Natrinema sp. SYSU A 869: one gene and its partners. The protein of the gene in region 4 binds, or shares a complex with, the protein of the main gene of each other region. Links are inferred from orthologs where the notes say so. Each region holds a gene or a part of one and is shown on either strand. Other genes may lie near its edges. The genes, in order: K6I40_RS24180, rpl7ae, K6I40_RS24165, K6I40_RS11515 and rpl4p.

The links.
Region 1: K6I40_RS11515 (region 4) and K6I40_RS24180 share a complex: the UniProt entries of both Methanocaldococcus jannaschii proteins name them as parts of the 50S ribosomal subunit. The link is inferred for Natrinema sp. SYSU A 869 from one-to-one orthologs.
Region 2: K6I40_RS11515 (region 4) and rpl7ae share a complex: the UniProt entries of both Methanocaldococcus jannaschii proteins name them as parts of the 50S ribosomal subunit. The link is inferred for Natrinema sp. SYSU A 869 from one-to-one orthologs.
Region 3: K6I40_RS11515 (region 4) and K6I40_RS24165 share a complex: the UniProt entries of both Methanocaldococcus jannaschii proteins name them as parts of the 50S ribosomal subunit. The link is inferred for Natrinema sp. SYSU A 869 from one-to-one orthologs.
Region 5: K6I40_RS11515 (region 4) and rpl4p share a complex: the UniProt entries of both Methanocaldococcus jannaschii proteins name them as parts of the 50S ribosomal subunit. The link is inferred for Natrinema sp. SYSU A 869 from one-to-one orthologs.

The regions. Positions count from the first base shown.
Region 1 is NZ_CP082249.1:3,231,928-3,236,434, reverse strand. The notes cover bases 1,545-4,507. They hold K6I40_RS24180 (50S ribosomal protein L2), read right to left. Parts: upstream 3,406-4,507; coding sequence 2,683-3,405; downstream 1,545-2,682. Other genes in these bases: K6I40_RS24165 (50S ribosomal protein L3), read right to left, coding at 4,415-4,507; rpl4p (50S ribosomal protein L4), read right to left, coding at 3,659-4,411; K6I40_RS24175 (50S ribosomal protein L23), read right to left, coding at 3,408-3,662; K6I40_RS24185 (30S ribosomal protein S19), read right to left, coding at 2,264-2,686; K6I40_RS24190 (50S ribosomal protein L22), read right to left, coding at 1,777-2,256. In the rest of the region: K6I40_RS24210 (30S ribosomal protein S17), read right to left, coding at 1-98; K6I40_RS24205 (ribonuclease P protein component 1), read right to left, coding at 89-553; rpmC (50S ribosomal protein L29), read right to left, coding at 567-797; more of K6I40_RS24195, read right to left, coding at 797-1,544. UniProt on the Methanocaldococcus jannaschii protein: One of the primary rRNA binding proteins. Required for association of the 30S and 50S subunits to form the 70S ribosome, for tRNA binding and peptide bond formation. It has been suggested to have peptidyltransferase activity; this is somewhat controversial.
Region 2 is NZ_CP082249.1:89,842-94,367, forward strand. Bases 603-3,584 are described here. They hold rpl7ae (50S ribosomal protein L7Ae), read right to left. Parts: upstream 2,284-3,584; coding sequence 1,921-2,283; downstream 603-1,920. Other genes in these bases: ndk (nucleoside-diphosphate kinase), read right to left, coding at 865-1,329; K6I40_RS08535 (50S ribosomal protein L24e), read right to left, coding at 1,326-1,685; K6I40_RS08540 (30S ribosomal protein S28e), read right to left, coding at 1,685-1,909; K6I40_RS08550 (hypothetical protein), read left to right, coding at 2,566-3,584. In the rest of the region: K6I40_RS08525 (hypothetical protein), read right to left, coding at 1-357; more of K6I40_RS08550, read left to right, coding at 3,585-3,606; tRNA(Met) cytidine acetyltransferase TmcA, read left to right, coding at 3,677-4,526. UniProt on the Methanocaldococcus jannaschii protein: Multifunctional RNA-binding protein that recognizes the K-turn motif in ribosomal RNA, the RNA component of RNase P, box H/ACA, box C/D and box C'/D' sRNAs.
Region 3 is NZ_CP082249.1:3,228,569-3,233,010, reverse strand. Bases 1-2,898 are described here. They hold K6I40_RS24165 (50S ribosomal protein L3), read right to left. Parts: upstream 2,011-2,898; coding sequence 991-2,010; downstream 1-990. Other genes in these bases: K6I40_RS24160 (RNA methyltransferase), read right to left, coding at 2,015-2,890; rpl4p (50S ribosomal protein L4), read right to left, coding at 235-987; K6I40_RS24175 (50S ribosomal protein L23), read right to left, coding at 1-238. Also shown: K6I40_RS24145 (DUF4112 domain-containing protein), read right to left, coding at 4,315-4,442. UniProt on the Methanocaldococcus jannaschii protein: One of the primary rRNA binding proteins, it binds directly near the 3'-end of the 23S rRNA, where it nucleates assembly of the 50S subunit.
Region 4 is NZ_CP082249.1:667,502-671,930, reverse strand. The notes cover bases 580-3,464. They hold K6I40_RS11515 (50S ribosomal protein L1), read left to right. Parts: upstream 580-1,648; coding sequence 1,649-2,281; downstream 2,282-3,464. Other genes in these bases: rpl12p (50S ribosomal protein P1), read left to right, coding at 3,342-3,464; K6I40_RS11510 (50S ribosomal protein L10), read left to right, coding at 2,283-3,323; K6I40_RS11520 (hypothetical protein), read right to left, coding at 761-1,312. Outside these bases: K6I40_RS11525 (50S ribosomal protein L11), read left to right, coding at 35-523; more of rpl12p, read left to right, coding at 3,465-3,695; K6I40_RS11500 (tripartite tricarboxylate transporter permease), read left to right, coding at 3,861-4,429. UniProt on the Methanocaldococcus jannaschii protein: Probably involved in E site tRNA release. Binds directly to 23S rRNA. Protein L1 is also a translational repressor protein, it controls the translation of its operon by binding to its mRNA.
Region 5 is NZ_CP082249.1:3,230,926-3,233,899, reverse strand. It holds rpl4p (50S ribosomal protein L4), read right to left. Parts: upstream 1,877-2,974; coding sequence 1,124-1,876; downstream 1-1,123. Other genes in the region: K6I40_RS24160 (RNA methyltransferase), read right to left, coding at 2,904-2,974; K6I40_RS24165 (50S ribosomal protein L3), read right to left, coding at 1,880-2,899; K6I40_RS24175 (50S ribosomal protein L23), read right to left, coding at 873-1,127; K6I40_RS24180 (50S ribosomal protein L2), read right to left, coding at 148-870; K6I40_RS24185 (30S ribosomal protein S19), read right to left, coding at 1-151. UniProt on the Methanocaldococcus jannaschii protein: One of the primary rRNA binding proteins, this protein initially binds near the 5'-end of the 23S rRNA. It is important during the early stages of 50S assembly.

The DNA of each region.
Region 1 (4,507 bases), 2.6 Mb from region 4 along the record:
CGAACGGAGAGCTCGCCGTAGAACGGACACTTCTCGTAGTCGTATTCCTCCGGGTTCTCTGGTTCCGGAGGGGTTTCAACGTCTAGTCCTATTGCCATGGTGAGTCACCACTCGTTTCCGTGCGTCGGGCGGGTCGTGAGAGCAGCCGCGATCCATCGACCGTAACGTAGGCTACATCCTCGCCGGCAGCGTCGCGGTGGTCCCGTGAGAGACCATCGCTACGACAGCTGGCGGCATCGCCGCCAGCTCGGTCCGACTCGTCCGATTCATCGGTCGAGTTGGGTTGAGTGTCGGCCAGTTTGGACGCAGTCCCCGACCCCTTCGCGAGGTCGGCGGCGTCATCTGTAATCGCGAACTCGAACGTCGAGCCCGATTTCGGCACCATCACGACCCGAGACTCGCCGTCAGTCCGGACTTCTATCGACAGGGTCTTCGTCGTCTCGATGACGACGCGACCCTCCAGACCCACTCGCGAGGAGTCGTCGCTCTCGACGACTCGGACGGGGAGTCCGTTGAGTTCGTGTCGCGGCAGCGTCTCGGGTGTCAGTGCCATTGGTGTGGTTGTGTTATTCGGCGTCCGCTTCGACTTCGTCATCCAGGTCGCCTTCCTCGCGCTGGATCGTCTTGATCCGCGCGATGGTGCGACCCAGTTCGCCGATACGGCCCGGATTCTCCGGGGCCCCACCGGCCGCGAGGACGGACTTCGCGTTCAGCAGCTCGGTCTCGAGCTCCTCGAGTTCCTCCTGCCGTTCAGGAGGCGTCATGTCGCGGATCTCTTCGACGTGGATGATCGCCATCAGGCGTCACCTCCCTCGTCTGCGTCTGCTTCGTCCGCTTCGGTGTCCGCGTCCTCGTCTTCCATCTCCTCGACGAGTTCCTCGGCTTCCGCTTCGACGTCTTCCTCGAGCTCTTCGAGCTCTTCCTCGACGTCTTCGTCGCCGTCGGGGACCTCAACGTCCTCGAACTCCTCGTCGGCGTCAGCCTCGACCTCTTCTTCGATGACCTCCTCGACGACGTCCTCGTCGAGGTCGGCCTCGGCGTCGGATTCGGCGGCTTCCTCAGCCGCAGCGTCGGCATCCGCTTCGGCGGCCTCGGCCTCCTCGGGTTCGCCCTCGAGGAGCTCCTCGACGCCGCCTTCCTCGTTGACTTCGACGGCGTCCGGAACGACCTCTTCCGGATCCATGTCTTCGCTGACTTCGAAGTCGTCGGGCAGCTCGGCACCCGGCGGGATGATCTTGACGTCGACACCGATGGTGCCGAGTTTCATGACCGCGACGCCCTGGCCGTGGTCGACGACCGTCTCGGCGGGCTCGCCGTTGTGCTTGATGTAGCCGCGGTTGAACTTCTCAACGCGCGATCGTGCGCCGGTGACCTTCCCTGAAAGGACGATCTCCGCGCCGAGCGCGCCGGCTTCCATGATCCGGTCGATCGTCGTGTGACCGGCCTTCCGGAAGTACCAGCCACGCTCGAGTGCGTTGGCCAGTCGGTCCGCGACGATCCGTGCGTTGAGGTCGGGTTCTTCGACCTCTTGGACGTCGATCTGGGGGTCCTCGAGGTTGAATCGGTCCTCGAGGGCCGTCGTGACCTTCCGAATGTTCTCGCCGCCTTTGCCGATGACCATCCCGGGCTTTTCGGCCTTGAGGACGATTTGGGTTCCCATCGGCGTCTTGGCGACGTCCATACCACCGTAGCCTGCACGGCCGAGTTCTTCCTGGAAGAACTCGTCGATCTGGGACCGCTGAAGGCCGTTTTCGATGAATTGGTGTTCGTCAGCCATTAGCTATCACCTGCTTCGTCCTCGTCGACTTCTTCGACGATAATCTCGACGTCGACCTGCGGCGTGTTCCAAGAGGACGCACGCCCCATCGCGCGCGGCTTGCGGCCCACGGACTCGCCGACCTTGTGGGCGGCGACGTGGGCGATCTCCATGGATTGGCCGTCGAAGCCCTGATGATCTGCGTTGGCTTCAACGTTCTCGAGCAGATCGAGGAACTCCTTGGAGACCTTCTCCGGGTACTTGCCGGCGTCCCAGCCGTCGATGTCGGAACGGTGTCCGGCACCGGCGTTGTGGGACTTAAAGGGCACCGACTGGTTCTCGTCGATGACGTCCTGCAGGTACGCCTGGGCCTCCGCAACGGTTCGGCCCTTGAGTTCGCGTGCGACCTCCTTGCTGTGCTTGTTGCTCATATGACGCTCCCGAAGCATGGCTTTCGCCGTGGCGTCGGGATCCGCGTCGACTGAGTAGTTGATTCCCATGCGTGGATCACTTCAGTGGGACGAACTTCGACGATCGGGTCGCGCCGATACCGGCCTGTCCGTGCTCGACGGAGGTCCGTGTCAGCTGGAACTCGCCGAGATAGTGGCCGATCATTTCGGGCTCAACGCGAACGCGCTCGAACGCCTGTCCGTTGTAGACCTCGAAGGTCATGCCAACGAACTCCGGCAGGATCGGCATATCCCGCAGGTGGGTTCGAATCGGATCGTTCGCCGTCTCCTCTTCGCCCTTCTCGCGGGCCTCCTCGAGAAGCTTCTCCTTCTCGACGGAGAGACCGCGCTGGATACTTCGCCGCTGACGTGCGGGGAGCAGTTCCACGACCTCGTCGAGCTCTAGTGCCTGCAGCTCCTCGAGCGTGTGGCCGCGGTAGGTGAATTCACCTTCACGGCCGGTTCGGTACTCCTGACTCATTTGTTGCCACCTCGACCGGTGCTCCGGGAGGCAATGTCACCGACCTTCCGTCCCGGCGGGGCGTCCCGCGAGACGGACTTGGGTTTGCCGGGGTGTTGCCGGCCGCCACCACCGAACGGGTGGTCGACGGCGTTCATGGCGACACCGCGGACGCGAGGCCACTTGGTGCCCCGGGCCTTCATCTTGTGATACTTGTTCCCTGCCTTGACGAACGGCTTCTCCGTCCGGCCACCGCCGGCGACGACGCCGATAGTGGCTCGACACTGCGGATCGAGGCGCTTGACCTCGCCGCTGGGAAGCTGAATGACCGCCGCCTTGCGGTCGTGGGTGATCAGGTCAGCGTTCGTTCCCGAGGCGCGGGCGAATCGACCGCCGTCGCCAGGGTTCGACTCGACGTTACAGACCGGCACTCCTTCGGGAATCTCCCCGAGCGGGAGCGTGTTGCCGGGCTTGATCTCCGCGGAAACACCGACCTGTAGCTCCTCGCCGACGGTGATGCCTTCGGGAGCGAGGATCAGGCGCTGATCGCCATCCTCGAACTCGACGGCAGCGATCGGCGCGGATCGGGCCGGGTCGTGTTCGATGTCGACGACCGTCCCGCGGACGATGTTGTCATCTTCCTCTTTCTTGTGTTCGAGGTCCGCCTTGTATCGGTGCGACGGGGCGCGGAATGTGGAGGTCCCGCGACCGCGTCGTTGTCCTTGAATGCGTCGTCCCATTCTCAGAACACCCCGATTCGCGAAGCGACTTCTTGTGCGTCGTCCTCCTCGGAGAGGCGGACGATCGCTTTCTTTTTACCCTTCATCGTTACCTGCGTGTTGACGTTCTCGACCGAGATCTCGAAGCGCTCTTCGACCTCGTCCCGAATCTCAGGCTTGGTCGCGTCCGGGTTGACGACGAACTGGAGCTTGTTCTCGAAGTCCATGTCGTTCATCGCCTTCTCCGTGACGAGCGGGTGTTCGATGGCCGAGCTCATCGGTCGGCCACCTCCTCGAGTGCGCTCTCGGTCCAGACGGTGAGTCGTCCCGGCTGTGCGCCGGGAGCGAGATCCTCCGCGTTAACCTCCGCGGCCGTCGTCACGTCCGCACCGGCGAGGTTCCGGGCCGCTCGCGATGGGCCGGTCTCGCTGGACGTGACGAAGAGGATCGACGTCGGCGTCTTGTACTTGCGGCCACGGGCTTTCCCCTGACCGGAGCGGACGCTGCGACCCTCGTCGGCGCGTTCGATGTCGTCCGCGAGGCCGGCTGCCTCGAGGAATTCGACGACCTCTTTCGTCTTGTGGAGGCCCTCGAACTCGTCGTCGATGACGACGGGAGTCTCGACGTCCTCGTCGAACTCGTGGCCGCGCTCGGCGACGAGTTCGGCGTCGGTCGTCGCAGCGATCGCGCTGCGGACGGCCAGTTTCTTTGCTTTCGTGTTGATCGATTCGGACTGGTCTTTCTCGGCTTTCGGCGGGTGTGCCTTGCGTCCCTTGACGGCCTGGGGAACGCGGCGAGCGCGACCCTCCTGTCGTGGGACGTGGGCCATACCGCGGCCGCTACCGAACGATTCGGCCGGCGTTCGAAGGCCGGCGAACTCGTCGGCACCGTAGTCCTGTTTTCGGTTTGCCTGCGCGGCGCGCACGGCGCGGCCGATCAAGTCCGGGCGGTACTGGGTCTCGAAGACCGCCGGGAGCTCGACCGTGCCCGCGTCGTCGCCGTCCAGGTTTCGTACTGTTGCGTCCATGTGTTATCCCTGGTTGGATGCGGTGGAGACGTAGCGCACCTCGGGATCGAGGCGCGGCTGGTCTCCGGGTCGGATCGCCGGGCGGAAGCGTACGAG
Region 2 (4,526 bases), 580 kb from region 4 along the record:
TTGGCTCCAGTACCGAACCGTCTCGCTACGCCGATCTTGTTCGAGAACTCCCGCATCCTCGAGTTTCGGCAGGTGGATGTGTTGGAGTTCCATCTGGACCTCGGCTTGCTGGTCCGGCGAGTCGTGGCCGGCCGTCAAACTCGCGGTCGACTCCTCGTCCGCGTCGCCACGCACCGTCACCTCCTCGAGGGTGATAACGCTCTCGGTGAGGTCTTCAATCGTTGCGACACCATCCGACTGATCGTTGAGATAGTAGAGGACGTATCGTCGTCGACTGTTCGAAAGCAGATCGAAAACGAGGTCCAGCGACGGCGTCACGTCCGCTGTCAACGTGGCCGCTCCCTCCGTTTCACGCATCCACAAACCACCTACCGTGTGTTACCATTCGAAACCACCACGGATCCCTTCAACAGCCGTCACATTAGACCTTACGTCTCCCTAGAAAATACCTGTGTTAAATATTACACTATCTCGACGATCCTAACGGATAGGTTTCACAGATACTACCGCTAAAGCCGTAAAGCGGTACGTAGCTGAATTTCAACGAAGCGGGCAACGGGGAGACGGCATCGAATACTCACGATTTGGACCGCTGCTCAGTCTGACTAGTCCAGCATCTGTCGAAACGGTTCGTTTCATTCCGAATCCAAGTCGGCGTATGTTTCGGATTGAGAAATCGACCGCTGCCTCGTCTCGAACACGGAGCAGAGTCCGATGGAGTGGCAGACGATCGGCCGCGAGAGATCGGTCGCAGCGTTCCCACTCTCGAATTGAGTCCGTTGAGAAGAATCGATGGAGCGAATCATCCTCGTCACAACGCAGCCCGGTGACGTCCGAACCGTTACCGTGGGTGCGTCGAGGGAGTTATTCGTAGAGCCACTCAGCGTCGTGCTGATCGTAGTCGATCAGCTCGTCGTCGTCGAAGTGGATTCCGATTTCGCGTTCATTCGCGCCCTCGTCCTCGTGGTCGGCGGCGTGAACGACGTTCCGACCGAGATCGAGCGCATAGTCGCCCCGGATCGTCCCGGGGTCGGCCTCGAGCGGGTCGGTTTCACCGATCATCTGGCGGACCTGTCGGGTCACGTCCTGGCCCTCCCAGACCATCGGGACGACCGGTCCCGAGGTGATAAAGTCTACGAGGCCGTCATAGAACGGCTTGTCCTCGTGTTCGCTGTAGTGCTCTTCCGCTCGTGCACGGGGCATGTTCTCGACCTTGATACCGACGAGCTTGAGCCCGCGGTCCTCAAGTCGAGAGACGACTTCGCCCACCAGTCCGCGCCCGAAGGCGTCGGGCTTGACCATCACGAAGGTGCGTTCGTGATCGCTCATGCTTCTTCGGCCTCGGACTCCTCGGTCTCGTCGACGGTTTCGTCCCCGGCGGGCACGTCTTCCTCGTCGTCGTCGACGGCTTCGGCTTCCGTCTCAAGGTCCTCGTCTTCGCCGGCCTCGACCTGCTCGGTCTGGTCGGCTTCCTCGTCGGAAGGCGTGTCGGCCTGTGTGGGACCCTTGCCGCGACGACCTTCTTCGGTCCACTCGAGGTCGCGCGGTTCGCGCCCGAGCTTGAAGTTTTTCTCCGCCTTGGAGTCGACGAAGTGGAGCACGGTGCCGTCCGTCTGGACGTACATGATGCCCGTGCCGGGTTCGATCTCTTCGCCCGTGTAGTCGCAGGTTCGTTTCTCGACCATTATTGTCCTCCGATGGAGTCGGCCTCGCGGGCGGTCTCGCGGAGCTGGAGTACGTCTCCTTCGCGGACCGGCCCGAGGCAGTTACGGGTGATGATGCGTCCCTGGTTCTCGCCCTCCTTGATTCGGCATTTGACCTGCATGGCTTCGCCGTGCATGCCGGTCTTGCCGACGATCTCGATGACCTCGGCGGGCGTAGAGCCGCTTTCTTCCTCTTCAGCACTCATCTCTGATCACCTCAGTCGAGGTCCTCGACCTTATCGGCGATGTCCTCGACGTCATCTTCCGCCTCGCCGGCATCGACGACCGCCGCGGCGGCCGAGCCGACCTCGAGGCCGGCTGCGTGGCCGACGTCGTCCTGCGTCTCGATGAAGACGACGGGAATTCCCTTTTCCTCGGCGAGTTCGGGGAGATGCATGACGATCTCCTCCGGGGAGACGTCCTCGGCGACGTAGACGAGCTCGGCGTTGCCGCGCTCGATCGCCTTTGTGGTTTCGTTCGTTCCTTTCTTTACTCGGCCTGTGTCTCGTGCGACCTCGAGCGCTTCGAGAGCGTCGTCAGCGAGGTCGGCTGGGATGTCGGTGGTTACGTAAACTGACATTGGTTGTTCACCTCTCCTACACGTGGGCTCGCGCTCCCCTGCCGTCCGGGCACTGGGTGCCCGTGCCGGGCCGATCCCGGCGGAGTCCTGTAAAGCTAGGAGCATCATCAACCCCGCGTAGGGTGTACACTCGAATAGCGTTGCCCCCCTTAAAAGCGTGTTCAAACGTACGAAGCCGTGCGATCGATACCCATAGACGGATCGATCGGAGCGAACGCGGTTTCGGAGACGACCGCGCCGGGTATCCACAGATATATTTCGATTCCGACAGATAAGGGGCGTATGCCCCGACGCTCCCGCCGTGCCCTCCTCGCAGCGGCCGTGACCGGATTCGCCGGTGTCGCTGCCGGTTGTGGTGCTCCCTCTAACAGTTCACGGACGGCCGAGTCCCCCGCGCGGCGACTGCGAGGAAAATCAATCTTCGTCGCCGACGCCGTCACGATACGAGTCGACGACGTCAGGCGGGTTAACGACCCGACCGATGCCGATCTCGCCGTCTTCGCTGCGACCGAGGATGAGGAGACAGTGAGATCGGCGCTCGCAGCGGAGACGATCGTTGCCGTCGTCGGCGAAGACGCCCGGTTGACGGTCGAACGGGCGTGTGACGCAGACGGACGGTCGTACGGATTCTGCAGTGATAGCTGGAGTGCCGACATGAACGTGGTCGCCGCCGTTCCCCACTCGACACGCCTCGAGACGCATGTCTACACCGACGTTTCCGTCCCGGACGAACTCCCATGGGCACTCGGTGAAACGTTCTCGACAGGCGGTAGCGACTGTGCCGGAATTGATTCGTTGGCCGCTGTTCCGGCGAACGCCGCCGACTCGCTGACTCCCGTTGGGGCCTCGCGAATCCGAAGTCGGACCCGGCCCGGCGGATTCGATCGGTGGGACCGCGTTCAGGTGGCGACCGGGCCCAAGCGCGCGTGGCTCGTTCTCGAGACGACGGCGACTATCGTCGGCGGTCGCGACGGGTTCGACGCCGATACCGTCCGACTCGTCGATCACTTCGATCAGCGACTCGAGGGCGTCGATACCGCCGCGCATCCGGCCGATAAGGTCGAGATCCGAACTCGAGGCGACCGCTCCGAGGACGCGGCGGACCACTCGTTTCACCCCACGAGTGATGCGGCCCACCGATCGTTCACCGCGTGCCAGCGGGCCGTCGTGACCGTGCCCGAACTCCCCGAACCGTTCTCGTACACGGCGAACGGCCGGTTCCGATGGCGAAATCCGGGGTTCTTCGACGACGATCACTGGCACCATCACACCCCCGGGCAAGCAATGTGGTATCTACGTCCGTCGGATCCGTTTCGCCGATAGCCGTCCTCGACTTTCGGTCCGGTCGTCGGCGTTCCGTGGCCTATTACTCTCGAGGACCCAAGCCGAACACATGGATGTCGATGCCGTCGGCCTCGCCGAGTCACTCCGCGAGGAAGCCCAACGGGTCAACGAACGCCGGCTACTCGTTCTCGCCGGCGACCGCGAGCGCGGATACGACGCCCTCGAGTCGATTCTCGATGCTCTCTCGGTGCCGATCACTGGTACGACGCTGGTCGGTCCCGACAACAGACTCCGCTGCGAACAGTTCTCACAGGTCAACGCGAGCGAGCTCCTCGGGACGACACGGGATGTGATTGCCGTCGATGTCCACGACGGTCTCCAGCCGAACGCGCTCGGCAAAGTCACCGGCGCGGTTGACGGTGGCGGCCTGCTCGTTTTGCTGACGCCGGCTCTCGAGGCGTGGCCGGACCGCCGCGGCGCGTTCGACGAATCGCTCGCCATCCCACCGTTCGAACTGGACGACGTCACCAGCCGATTCAAACGCCGCCTCGTCGGGACGCTGCGGGCACACCGCGGCATCGCGATCGTCGACCTCGAGACCGATCGACTCGAGGCCGATGGGCTGACCGATCCAGCCCCGCGGCTGGCAACGGATACCCCGACTCCGCCCCCGGACCACCGATTTCCGGTCGCCGCCTACGAGGCCTGTCTCACGGCCGATCAGGTCGACGCCGTCGCCGCTTTCGAGTCGCTTCGTGAGGCCGAACAGGCCGTTGTGCTCGAGGCCGATCGCGGCCGCGGCAAATCAAGCGCTGCCGGGCTGGCCGCGGGAGCGTTCGCTCTCGACGGCGAGAACGTCCTGGTAACCGCTCCTGACGCCCGAAACGCGGCGGAACTGTTCGATCGGGCGGGGGAACTCTGCGAGGCGCTCGAGGGCGACGGTGCGACCGTCGGACCCC
Region 3 (4,442 bases), 2.6 Mb from region 4 along the record:
GCGAAGCGACTTCTTGTGCGTCGTCCTCCTCGGAGAGGCGGACGATCGCTTTCTTTTTACCCTTCATCGTTACCTGCGTGTTGACGTTCTCGACCGAGATCTCGAAGCGCTCTTCGACCTCGTCCCGAATCTCAGGCTTGGTCGCGTCCGGGTTGACGACGAACTGGAGCTTGTTCTCGAAGTCCATGTCGTTCATCGCCTTCTCCGTGACGAGCGGGTGTTCGATGGCCGAGCTCATCGGTCGGCCACCTCCTCGAGTGCGCTCTCGGTCCAGACGGTGAGTCGTCCCGGCTGTGCGCCGGGAGCGAGATCCTCCGCGTTAACCTCCGCGGCCGTCGTCACGTCCGCACCGGCGAGGTTCCGGGCCGCTCGCGATGGGCCGGTCTCGCTGGACGTGACGAAGAGGATCGACGTCGGCGTCTTGTACTTGCGGCCACGGGCTTTCCCCTGACCGGAGCGGACGCTGCGACCCTCGTCGGCGCGTTCGATGTCGTCCGCGAGGCCGGCTGCCTCGAGGAATTCGACGACCTCTTTCGTCTTGTGGAGGCCCTCGAACTCGTCGTCGATGACGACGGGAGTCTCGACGTCCTCGTCGAACTCGTGGCCGCGCTCGGCGACGAGTTCGGCGTCGGTCGTCGCAGCGATCGCGCTGCGGACGGCCAGTTTCTTTGCTTTCGTGTTGATCGATTCGGACTGGTCTTTCTCGGCTTTCGGCGGGTGTGCCTTGCGTCCCTTGACGGCCTGGGGAACGCGGCGAGCGCGACCCTCCTGTCGTGGGACGTGGGCCATACCGCGGCCGCTACCGAACGATTCGGCCGGCGTTCGAAGGCCGGCGAACTCGTCGGCACCGTAGTCCTGTTTTCGGTTTGCCTGCGCGGCGCGCACGGCGCGGCCGATCAAGTCCGGGCGGTACTGGGTCTCGAAGACCGCCGGGAGCTCGACCGTGCCCGCGTCGTCGCCGTCCAGGTTTCGTACTGTTGCGTCCATGTGTTATCCCTGGTTGGATGCGGTGGAGACGTAGCGCACCTCGGGATCGAGGCGCGGCTGGTCTCCGGGTCGGATCGCCGGGCGGAAGCGTACGAGACGCTGCTGTGGCCCGGGGAGCGAGCCCTTGATCAACGCGTGTGGTCCGTCGACTTCGCCGTAATTGACGAAGCCGCCGTCGACCGTCGCGTCTGCGCCGTCGCCGATGTCGACGAGGCGCTTGTTCAGTTCCGTCCGCTGATGGTAGCCCATCTGGCCCTGCTGCGGGACCGTCGAGCGGACGCGGGACGGGTTCCAGGGGCCGAGGTTGCCAATGCGGCGACGCCAGCCCTGCCGGGCGTGTTTGCCCTTGCGTTTCTGGACGCCCCATCGCTTGACGGGGCCTTGGGTCCCTTTGCCTTTCGTGACGCCGCTCGCGTCGACGTACTCGCCGGCGCGGAACACGTCGTTCATGACGTGTTCGCCACCGTCCTCGATGATCTCGAGGGCGAAGTCGACGCGGTCGTCGACGGAGCCGCCGCCGACGCGCGTTTCCATCACGTCCGGTTTCTTCTTGGGCACCGAGGGAATGTCCCCCGGAACCGTGTGGGTGATGACGCGGACGTCATCGACGCGACCCTCCTCGTGGAGGCCACGGAGCTCGTCCGTGGCAGCGTCGGTGTCGTGCTCGTCACCGGGAAGGTCCAGAACGCGATCGAGTTCAGGAACGAACTCGTCGGTCCAGACCTCGGTTATCGGCTTCATACCGTACGGCGTGTCTTCGTACGCTCGCAGTGCGACGGCGCGCATCGGCGGCGTCTCCACGATCGTCACAGGGACGGTCTCTTCCATCCCTTCGGTCGGCGAGTTCGCTTTATCGTCGACCATGACGACGTGGGTCATGCCGGCCTTATAGCCCGCGAAGCCCTGGAGCGTCGGCTGTCCGTCGTCGTCCGGCCACGAATTGAAGCGTGGGACCTCGCTGGTCGCACGCTTTCGTGGACCGAACCCGAGTGAGCCTTTGCGTGGTGTATTTGCTTGTGGCATTCTATCACTCTCTCAGTGAGAGGGGAGCGAGCGTCGCGAACAGAGCCTCCTCCGTTCGCACGACCTCGCTTCCCTGATCCGGAACCGTGTTTAGCCAGAGGTCGAACCCCGGATCGGCAGTGGGTTCGACTCCGTTATCGGCCGCGCCATCTTGTCCGGATGCCGCTTCGATGGCCGATTCCTCGATTCCGAGGATAGCCGGCAGCCCTCTCTCGGGCGCGCCGAAGGCGACGGTCATCCCGTCGTGCTGGACGCGTCCGGCCAACGTCTTGAGCCGCCCGACGGTGAGATGCTCACCGAATCGGGAGGCCGCGATACGAACGCCGGCATCCTCACGGCCGAGTGCTGCCTGCAGGTCCGTCTGCTCGATCGAAAGCCCCGGAAGGGGATCATCGATGAGCTTCGCCCGGACCGGTCGTCGCGAAGAGATCCTGACGGTCACGCGCTCCCCCTCTTCGACCGCCATTTTCGGCGGTACGTTGAGGGAGATTGGGTGTTGCAGTCCGCAATTGACCCGGACGCGCCCTTCAGGTCCGACCTCGGTCACGATTCCTTGTCTTGACGACCCCGAACCGGTAGATTCGGAGCCGGTCTGTGACATGGCGCGGAGCGGCGGCAAGACGCCCGCGTACTCCAGTTCGTCCCGCATCCCCCATGCCTCGTTGCGGAGGTATGGGGGCGTTGCGGCGTACCGCAACACGGTTTGTACGAACCCACCGTCGAACTGCCCGGTTTCTCCATCCCGATCGGGATAGACGACCAGGCGATCTGCCCGGAAGATCGTCGCCGCGCGGGCGACATATCCGAGCTTTCGGGTTGCCTCGCGTTTGTCTTCGGCTTCCCGACTGATCGACGACGGCACGAGTACGCTGACAGTCATGCCGAGACGCTTCGACGCCGCGTCACTAGACTGTAGCGATATATTGCGGAGAGGGTCTTAAAAGAATAGCGGATTCGATCCCGGCTGTCAACGCCTCTCACCCCCGAATTCATGCCGAACAGACACACACTCACTCGCGGTAACTAATCACAGGCGGCCTGCGAGAAGAAACGGACGATATCGCCTCTACACGGGGTGGTCTGTCGACTCGATTACTCGAGAATCGGCATGCTGCGGCATGCCGATGCCGGATCGATTCGCAACCCTTATACACCTATCCGGCAGTAGGTATGAGTGCAGCAGGGCGCTGGTAGTGTAGTGGTATCACGTGACCTTGCCATGGTCACAACCTGGGTTCAAATCCCAGCCAGCGCATTTTTCGATACTCAATACCGACGAGCGAAGCGAGGAGTTTGAGTATCGAAAAATCGTTCGGATTTGAACGAGAGAAGTCGCAGCCAGCGAGGGATCAGAGATCCCTCGAGCAGTCGGCGCGCAGCGCCGACGACCGCGAGCGAACGGCGTGAGCGAGCTGGGTCGTCTTCGCGTTGTTCAAACTCCCAGCCAGCGCACTTCTACGGCGAACAATTTCGGCGAGCACCGCATAGCGTGTGCACGCCAGTCGTGTAGTCGTCTCCTCGAGCCGTATCGGTGACCTCGAATCAGCGGCTGTGACTCCGAATCCGTCACCAACTGCGAGCATCGAATCGAGTCGCTCGGACGAGGTCGCGGCGAGCGTCTCGCTCGAGGTTCGTCATTTATAAATATATGTGGTGCTATCGTCCAGTTACACTCGAGACAGAGTGTCTGATGGTGCAGTGCTGATCGAGCGCGCTGGTAGTGTAGTGGTATCACGTGACCTTGCCATGGTCACAACCTGGGTTCAAATCCCAGCCAGCGCATTTTTCGATACTCAATACCGACGAGCGAAGCGAGGGGTTCGAGTATCGAAAAATCGTTCGGGTTTGAATCAGGTCAGTCGCGTGCAGCGAAATCGTTCGAAAGACGCTTCTCGTCTTTCGTGACTGAGCGAATCGGAGCTAAGCGGGAGCGAAGTCGTTCGAGACGGCTCCGCCGTCTCGTGATGACGAAAGGTGCGTTTGCACCTTTCGAACCACTCCCGCGAGGTCAGCGGGACTACGTCCTGCCAGAATTCGCGAGGTCGTCGGCGCTTCGCGCCGACTGCAAGCGATTCCGGAGGAATCGCCCTGTCCGCGAAGCCGACGGCTTCGTTTGATGACGAGAGACCTTTGGTCTCTCGAACTATGAGCACGTCTGGACGTAGTTCAAATCCCAGCCAGCGCACTTCTCTGAATACAAATCGCGAGCGTTGCATCGCAACACCGCGAATGAAAATCGTCTCGAGTCAGGATGCGACCCGTGACTGCTGATCGACGAACACCGGTTCGCCTCGAGGCGCTGCTCTAGTCGATGGTGACGACGTCCGGCCCGCTCTCGGACTCGCCGCCCTCGTCGGCGAGATCTTCGATGGCGAGTTTCAGGTTCCACTTATTGGCCTTCCAGAAGGCGTCGAAGACGACGCCGAGGACGG
Region 4 (4,429 bases):
AACCCTTAAAACTCGCGCACGGGTTATCACGGATATGGCTGGAACCATCGAAGTGCTCGTTCCGGGTGGCCAGGCCAATCCTGGCCCACCACTCGGTCCCGAGCTCGGACCGACGCCCGTCGACGTGCAGGCCGTCGTACAGGAAATCAACGATCAGACCGAAGCGTTCGACGGGACCGAAGTCCCCGTCACCGTCGACTACGAGGAGGACGGCTCCTTCGAGATCGACGTCGGTGTCCCGCCGACGGCGGCACTGATCAAAGACGAGGCTGATTTCGATACCGGCAGCGGCGAACCCCAGAAGGACTTCGTCGCGGATCTTTCCGTTGAACAGGTCAAGACGATCGCCGAACAGAAACACCCTGACCTGCTCGCCTACGATACGATCAACGCCGCGAAGGAGGTCGTCGGTACCTGCGCTTCGATGGGCGTCACCATCGAGGGCAACGACGCTCGAGAGTTCAAGCAGCGAGTCGACGACGGCGAGTACGACGACGTGCTCGCTGGCGAAGCGAGCGCCTGAATACGGCGCAGCGAGTGCTTCTTCGTTCTCGTAGACCCTAGTAGTGTCAGCGACGGGCACTCGAGACGCGAGTAGACGACCGTCCGTTTTCCGCGGTCCGTTCGAGCGGAGCCAACATGCCTTGGACAGGTGGCGTCGCTGTCTCTCGATTGTGACGGCCAACAGATGGAGGATGACACGGAATGGACCCGTAGAGGCGAGTTCAACCGTAGCGAGGAAGACCGTTCGGGCGGCTACCTAGATCTTGTTCGCGGGCGGGACGGTCCGGTCGTCCGGGCGCGTCGTCCCGGTCGCCCCGGACAGGACTCGGATCGTTGCACCGATACCGAGCGCACTGGCGAATCCGAGGAGGACGGCGGTGGCCGGAAACGACAGCCCAACAATCCCACTGAGGAGTGCCCCGACGAGCAGCCCGATCGCAAGTCGACTGTCACCGAGCCGTGTGGCGACGGTGCACCCGATCGCGACGAAGCCGATCGCCGTCGCAACCGGCAGGATGATCGCGCCGAATATCACCAGTGGAATTCCGAAGAATGTCCCGAGGCTCGTATCCACGATGAGATACCCCGTGCCCGTGAGTCCACTGCTGACGAGGAGACCCGGAATCCCAACGCAAAGCGAGATGATAGGACTCTGTCGCGATTTCGACACCGCCTGTGTGCCATAGTTTTGCGCTAAGCCGAGCACGATTATCATCACGAGTATTGTCGCAGCGAACTGGATTCCCACCCGAACGATCGGCTCGAGCGATCGATACAACTCGAGTTCCCCGCCGGACGGCGTTAGCATGGCGACCGAACCGATCCCCGTTGGACCAATGATATTATATAAGTCTACTGGCCACATGAACGTATGGTACAATATAACGCATAATAGAGTTTTCGGTTATTCGAAGCGTGAATAATACGTTATTGTGGTGAACTGTGATCGAACGAACGCGGCCACGCGGGATGGCTATACTTGCTGGCAGTGGTTCTGGGATGACGAGACAGCGAGGACGCTGCGAGACGAGCATACTGGCAGTTCGACGGGTTTAAGTTCAGGATGGCACTTGGTTCAAGGGAGACAGGCATCGCCTGTTTCACTGACCCGTAGGAGCAGTCCTGCGTACTACGGAGGTGAACGATGGCAGATTCGGATATTGAAACAGCAGTAGCGCGCGCACTCGAGGATTCGCCCGATCGGAACTTTACCGAAACGGTAGACCTCGCGATCAATCTGCGCGACTTAGACCTAAACGAACCGTCGAACCGCGTTGACGAGTCGATCGTCCTACCGGCCGGAACCGGCCAGGAAACTCGGATCGTCGTCATCGCCGAAGGAGAGACCGCAGTCCGCGCCGAAGAGGCGGCGGACGAGGTACTTTCGGTGGACGACGTGGCCGATCTGGACGACGACGAGGCCAAAGACATGGCCGACGAGACGGACTTCTTCATCGCCGAAGAAGCAATGATGCAAGACATCGCCCGGCACCTGGGTACCATTCTCGGTCCCCGAGGGAAGATGCCGGATCCGCTCTCGCCCGACGACGACGTCGTCGAAACCGTCAACCGGCTCAAAAACACCGTGCAGCTTCGCTCCGGCGACCGACGAACCTTCCACACGCTCGTCGGTGCCGAAGACATGGACGCCGAGGATATCGGCGACAACATCGACGTCATCCTGCGTCGCCTGCACGCTGACCTCGAGAAGGGGCCCCAGAACATCGATATCGTCTATGTGAAGACGACGATGGGCCCGTCCGTGGAGGTGGCCTAGAATGAGCGCACAGGCTGAACGCAAAACCGAGAACCTTCCCCAGTGGAAGAAAGAGGAAGTCGACGACCTCGCACAAATCATCGACGAGTACGAGAGCGTCGGCGTCGTCGGTATCGCCGGCATTCCCTCGAAGCAGCTCCAAGACATGCGCCGCGACCTGTACGGCACTGCCGTGTTGCGCGTCAGCCGCAACACCCTGCAGACGCGCGCGCTCGAGGACGCCGGACTCGGCGACCTCGTCGAGCACATCGGGGGACAGGTCGGGATCATCGCGACCGACGAGAACCCGTTCTCGCTGTACAAGGAACTCGAGGCGTCGAAGACGCCCGCACCGATCAACGAGGGCGAAATCGCCCCGAACGACATCGTGATCCCCGAAGGGGACACCGGTGTCGATCCGGGGCCGTTCGTCGGTGAACTTCAGGGTATCGGTGCGAACGCGCGCATCGAAGAAGGGTCGATCCAGGTCATGGAGGACTCGACGGTTCTCGAAGCCGGCGAGGAAGTCTCCGCCGACCTGTCGAACGTCCTCAACGAGCTCGGTATCGAGCCCAAGGAGGTCGGTCTCGACCTGCGCGCCGTCATCGCCGAGGGCGTGCTCTTCAACCCCGAGGACCTCGACATCGACATCGAGGCCTACCGGAGCGACGTGTCGACGGCCGCCGCCCGCGCACGGAACCTCTCGCTTAACGCGAGCTTCCCGACCGCGTCGACGGCCCCGACGCTCATCGCCAAGGCCACGGGCGAGGCCAAGAGCCTCGGCCTGCAGGCCGCCATCGAGGACGAAGACCTGATGCCCGACCTCGTCAGCAAGGCCGACGCACAGCTGCGTGCGCTCGCGGGCCAGATTGATGACGAGGAGGCGCTTCCTGACGAACTTCAGGACGTCGAGGCTCCCGCCGAACCGGCGGCAGCCGACGACGAAGACGAATCGGCAGACGACCAGACTGAAGACGAGGCTGAGACCGAAGAGACCGACGGCGACGATGACGACGAAGATGACGGCGACGGCGCGGCAGGTCTCGGCGAGATGTTCGGTTAATTAACGGAGGATCCAACAATGGAATACGTATACGCTGCACTCATCCTGAACGAATCGGGCGAAGAGATCAACGAAGACAACCTGACGAACGTGCTCGACGCTGCCGGCGTCGACGTCGAAGAGTCTCGCGTGAAGGCGCTCGTCGCCGCACTCGAGGACGTCGACATCGACGAGGCAGTTTCCGAGGCCGCTGCCGTCCCCGCTGGCGGGGCCGCCGCAGGCGGTGCCGCGGGTGGCGAGGCCGCTGCCGCCGACGAAGGCGGCGACGAGGAAGAAGCCGAGGAGACCAGCGACGTGCCGGACACGACGGACGAGGACGACGACGAGGACGACGAGGCCGACGGCGAGGGTCTCGGCGAACTCTTCGGATAGACTTCAGTTCCGTCGATCCGGTTTCGACGAGTTTTCAACCCCGATTTTTATCGACGCTCGACGGCGAGTGGCGATGCTGCCTGCGCGGGGAAGCAGCGATTCGCGACTCGAGTAGTACCTCGCTGAGCCGAGACCATATAAACGAGGACGCGGCCAGAGTCGGCGATGCCCGCTCCTGTCGAGATCGTCACCGAGCCGGCGCTGACACTCCAGTTGCTCGCATGGGTGGTCGCCGGCTCGCTACTGGGGTGTTGTAGCGGGCTCGTCCCCGGACTCCACGCTAACAACTTCGCGTTCCTGCTGGCCGGCGTCGTGCCGTCAGTCCCCGGGCCGCCGCTGTTCGTCGGCTGTGCGATGCTCGCGGCCGGCGTCGTCCACACCTTCTGTAACGCCGTCCCGGCGATGGCGCTCGGCGTTCCCGACGCCGAGATGGCCGTCACTGCACTGCCGGGCCATCGGATGGTCCTCGAGGGCCGGGGCTACGAGGCGATCCGACTTTCTGCGCTCGGCAGTATCCTTGCCGTGATCGTGGCGGTCCCGCTCGCCGTCCCCGTCACCTGGGCCGTGACGGCCGCCTATCCGACGATTCGGGACCATCTCTCGCTCGTCCTCGCGATGGTCGCGGTCGCGCTGATCGTGTCGGAACCGACGTGGCGCGGCCGGTTCGGTGGGCTGCTCTCGTTCGCGCTTGCGACCGGCCTCGGCACACTCACATTGGATCTCACTGCGGATGC
Region 5 (2,974 bases), 2.6 Mb from region 4 along the record:
TCTCGACGGAGAGACCGCGCTGGATACTTCGCCGCTGACGTGCGGGGAGCAGTTCCACGACCTCGTCGAGCTCTAGTGCCTGCAGCTCCTCGAGCGTGTGGCCGCGGTAGGTGAATTCACCTTCACGGCCGGTTCGGTACTCCTGACTCATTTGTTGCCACCTCGACCGGTGCTCCGGGAGGCAATGTCACCGACCTTCCGTCCCGGCGGGGCGTCCCGCGAGACGGACTTGGGTTTGCCGGGGTGTTGCCGGCCGCCACCACCGAACGGGTGGTCGACGGCGTTCATGGCGACACCGCGGACGCGAGGCCACTTGGTGCCCCGGGCCTTCATCTTGTGATACTTGTTCCCTGCCTTGACGAACGGCTTCTCCGTCCGGCCACCGCCGGCGACGACGCCGATAGTGGCTCGACACTGCGGATCGAGGCGCTTGACCTCGCCGCTGGGAAGCTGAATGACCGCCGCCTTGCGGTCGTGGGTGATCAGGTCAGCGTTCGTTCCCGAGGCGCGGGCGAATCGACCGCCGTCGCCAGGGTTCGACTCGACGTTACAGACCGGCACTCCTTCGGGAATCTCCCCGAGCGGGAGCGTGTTGCCGGGCTTGATCTCCGCGGAAACACCGACCTGTAGCTCCTCGCCGACGGTGATGCCTTCGGGAGCGAGGATCAGGCGCTGATCGCCATCCTCGAACTCGACGGCAGCGATCGGCGCGGATCGGGCCGGGTCGTGTTCGATGTCGACGACCGTCCCGCGGACGATGTTGTCATCTTCCTCTTTCTTGTGTTCGAGGTCCGCCTTGTATCGGTGCGACGGGGCGCGGAATGTGGAGGTCCCGCGACCGCGTCGTTGTCCTTGAATGCGTCGTCCCATTCTCAGAACACCCCGATTCGCGAAGCGACTTCTTGTGCGTCGTCCTCCTCGGAGAGGCGGACGATCGCTTTCTTTTTACCCTTCATCGTTACCTGCGTGTTGACGTTCTCGACCGAGATCTCGAAGCGCTCTTCGACCTCGTCCCGAATCTCAGGCTTGGTCGCGTCCGGGTTGACGACGAACTGGAGCTTGTTCTCGAAGTCCATGTCGTTCATCGCCTTCTCCGTGACGAGCGGGTGTTCGATGGCCGAGCTCATCGGTCGGCCACCTCCTCGAGTGCGCTCTCGGTCCAGACGGTGAGTCGTCCCGGCTGTGCGCCGGGAGCGAGATCCTCCGCGTTAACCTCCGCGGCCGTCGTCACGTCCGCACCGGCGAGGTTCCGGGCCGCTCGCGATGGGCCGGTCTCGCTGGACGTGACGAAGAGGATCGACGTCGGCGTCTTGTACTTGCGGCCACGGGCTTTCCCCTGACCGGAGCGGACGCTGCGACCCTCGTCGGCGCGTTCGATGTCGTCCGCGAGGCCGGCTGCCTCGAGGAATTCGACGACCTCTTTCGTCTTGTGGAGGCCCTCGAACTCGTCGTCGATGACGACGGGAGTCTCGACGTCCTCGTCGAACTCGTGGCCGCGCTCGGCGACGAGTTCGGCGTCGGTCGTCGCAGCGATCGCGCTGCGGACGGCCAGTTTCTTTGCTTTCGTGTTGATCGATTCGGACTGGTCTTTCTCGGCTTTCGGCGGGTGTGCCTTGCGTCCCTTGACGGCCTGGGGAACGCGGCGAGCGCGACCCTCCTGTCGTGGGACGTGGGCCATACCGCGGCCGCTACCGAACGATTCGGCCGGCGTTCGAAGGCCGGCGAACTCGTCGGCACCGTAGTCCTGTTTTCGGTTTGCCTGCGCGGCGCGCACGGCGCGGCCGATCAAGTCCGGGCGGTACTGGGTCTCGAAGACCGCCGGGAGCTCGACCGTGCCCGCGTCGTCGCCGTCCAGGTTTCGTACTGTTGCGTCCATGTGTTATCCCTGGTTGGATGCGGTGGAGACGTAGCGCACCTCGGGATCGAGGCGCGGCTGGTCTCCGGGTCGGATCGCCGGGCGGAAGCGTACGAGACGCTGCTGTGGCCCGGGGAGCGAGCCCTTGATCAACGCGTGTGGTCCGTCGACTTCGCCGTAATTGACGAAGCCGCCGTCGACCGTCGCGTCTGCGCCGTCGCCGATGTCGACGAGGCGCTTGTTCAGTTCCGTCCGCTGATGGTAGCCCATCTGGCCCTGCTGCGGGACCGTCGAGCGGACGCGGGACGGGTTCCAGGGGCCGAGGTTGCCAATGCGGCGACGCCAGCCCTGCCGGGCGTGTTTGCCCTTGCGTTTCTGGACGCCCCATCGCTTGACGGGGCCTTGGGTCCCTTTGCCTTTCGTGACGCCGCTCGCGTCGACGTACTCGCCGGCGCGGAACACGTCGTTCATGACGTGTTCGCCACCGTCCTCGATGATCTCGAGGGCGAAGTCGACGCGGTCGTCGACGGAGCCGCCGCCGACGCGCGTTTCCATCACGTCCGGTTTCTTCTTGGGCACCGAGGGAATGTCCCCCGGAACCGTGTGGGTGATGACGCGGACGTCATCGACGCGACCCTCCTCGTGGAGGCCACGGAGCTCGTCCGTGGCAGCGTCGGTGTCGTGCTCGTCACCGGGAAGGTCCAGAACGCGATCGAGTTCAGGAACGAACTCGTCGGTCCAGACCTCGGTTATCGGCTTCATACCGTACGGCGTGTCTTCGTACGCTCGCAGTGCGACGGCGCGCATCGGCGGCGTCTCCACGATCGTCACAGGGACGGTCTCTTCCATCCCTTCGGTCGGCGAGTTCGCTTTATCGTCGACCATGACGACGTGGGTCATGCCGGCCTTATAGCCCGCGAAGCCCTGGAGCGTCGGCTGTCCGTCGTCGTCCGGCCACGAATTGAAGCGTGGGACCTCGCTGGTCGCACGCTTTCGTGGACCGAACCCGAGTGAGCCTTTGCGTGGTGTATTTGCTTGTGGCATTCTATCACTCTCTCAGTGAGAGGGGAGCGAGCGTCGCGAACAGAGCCTCCTCCGTTCGCACGACCTCGCTTCCCT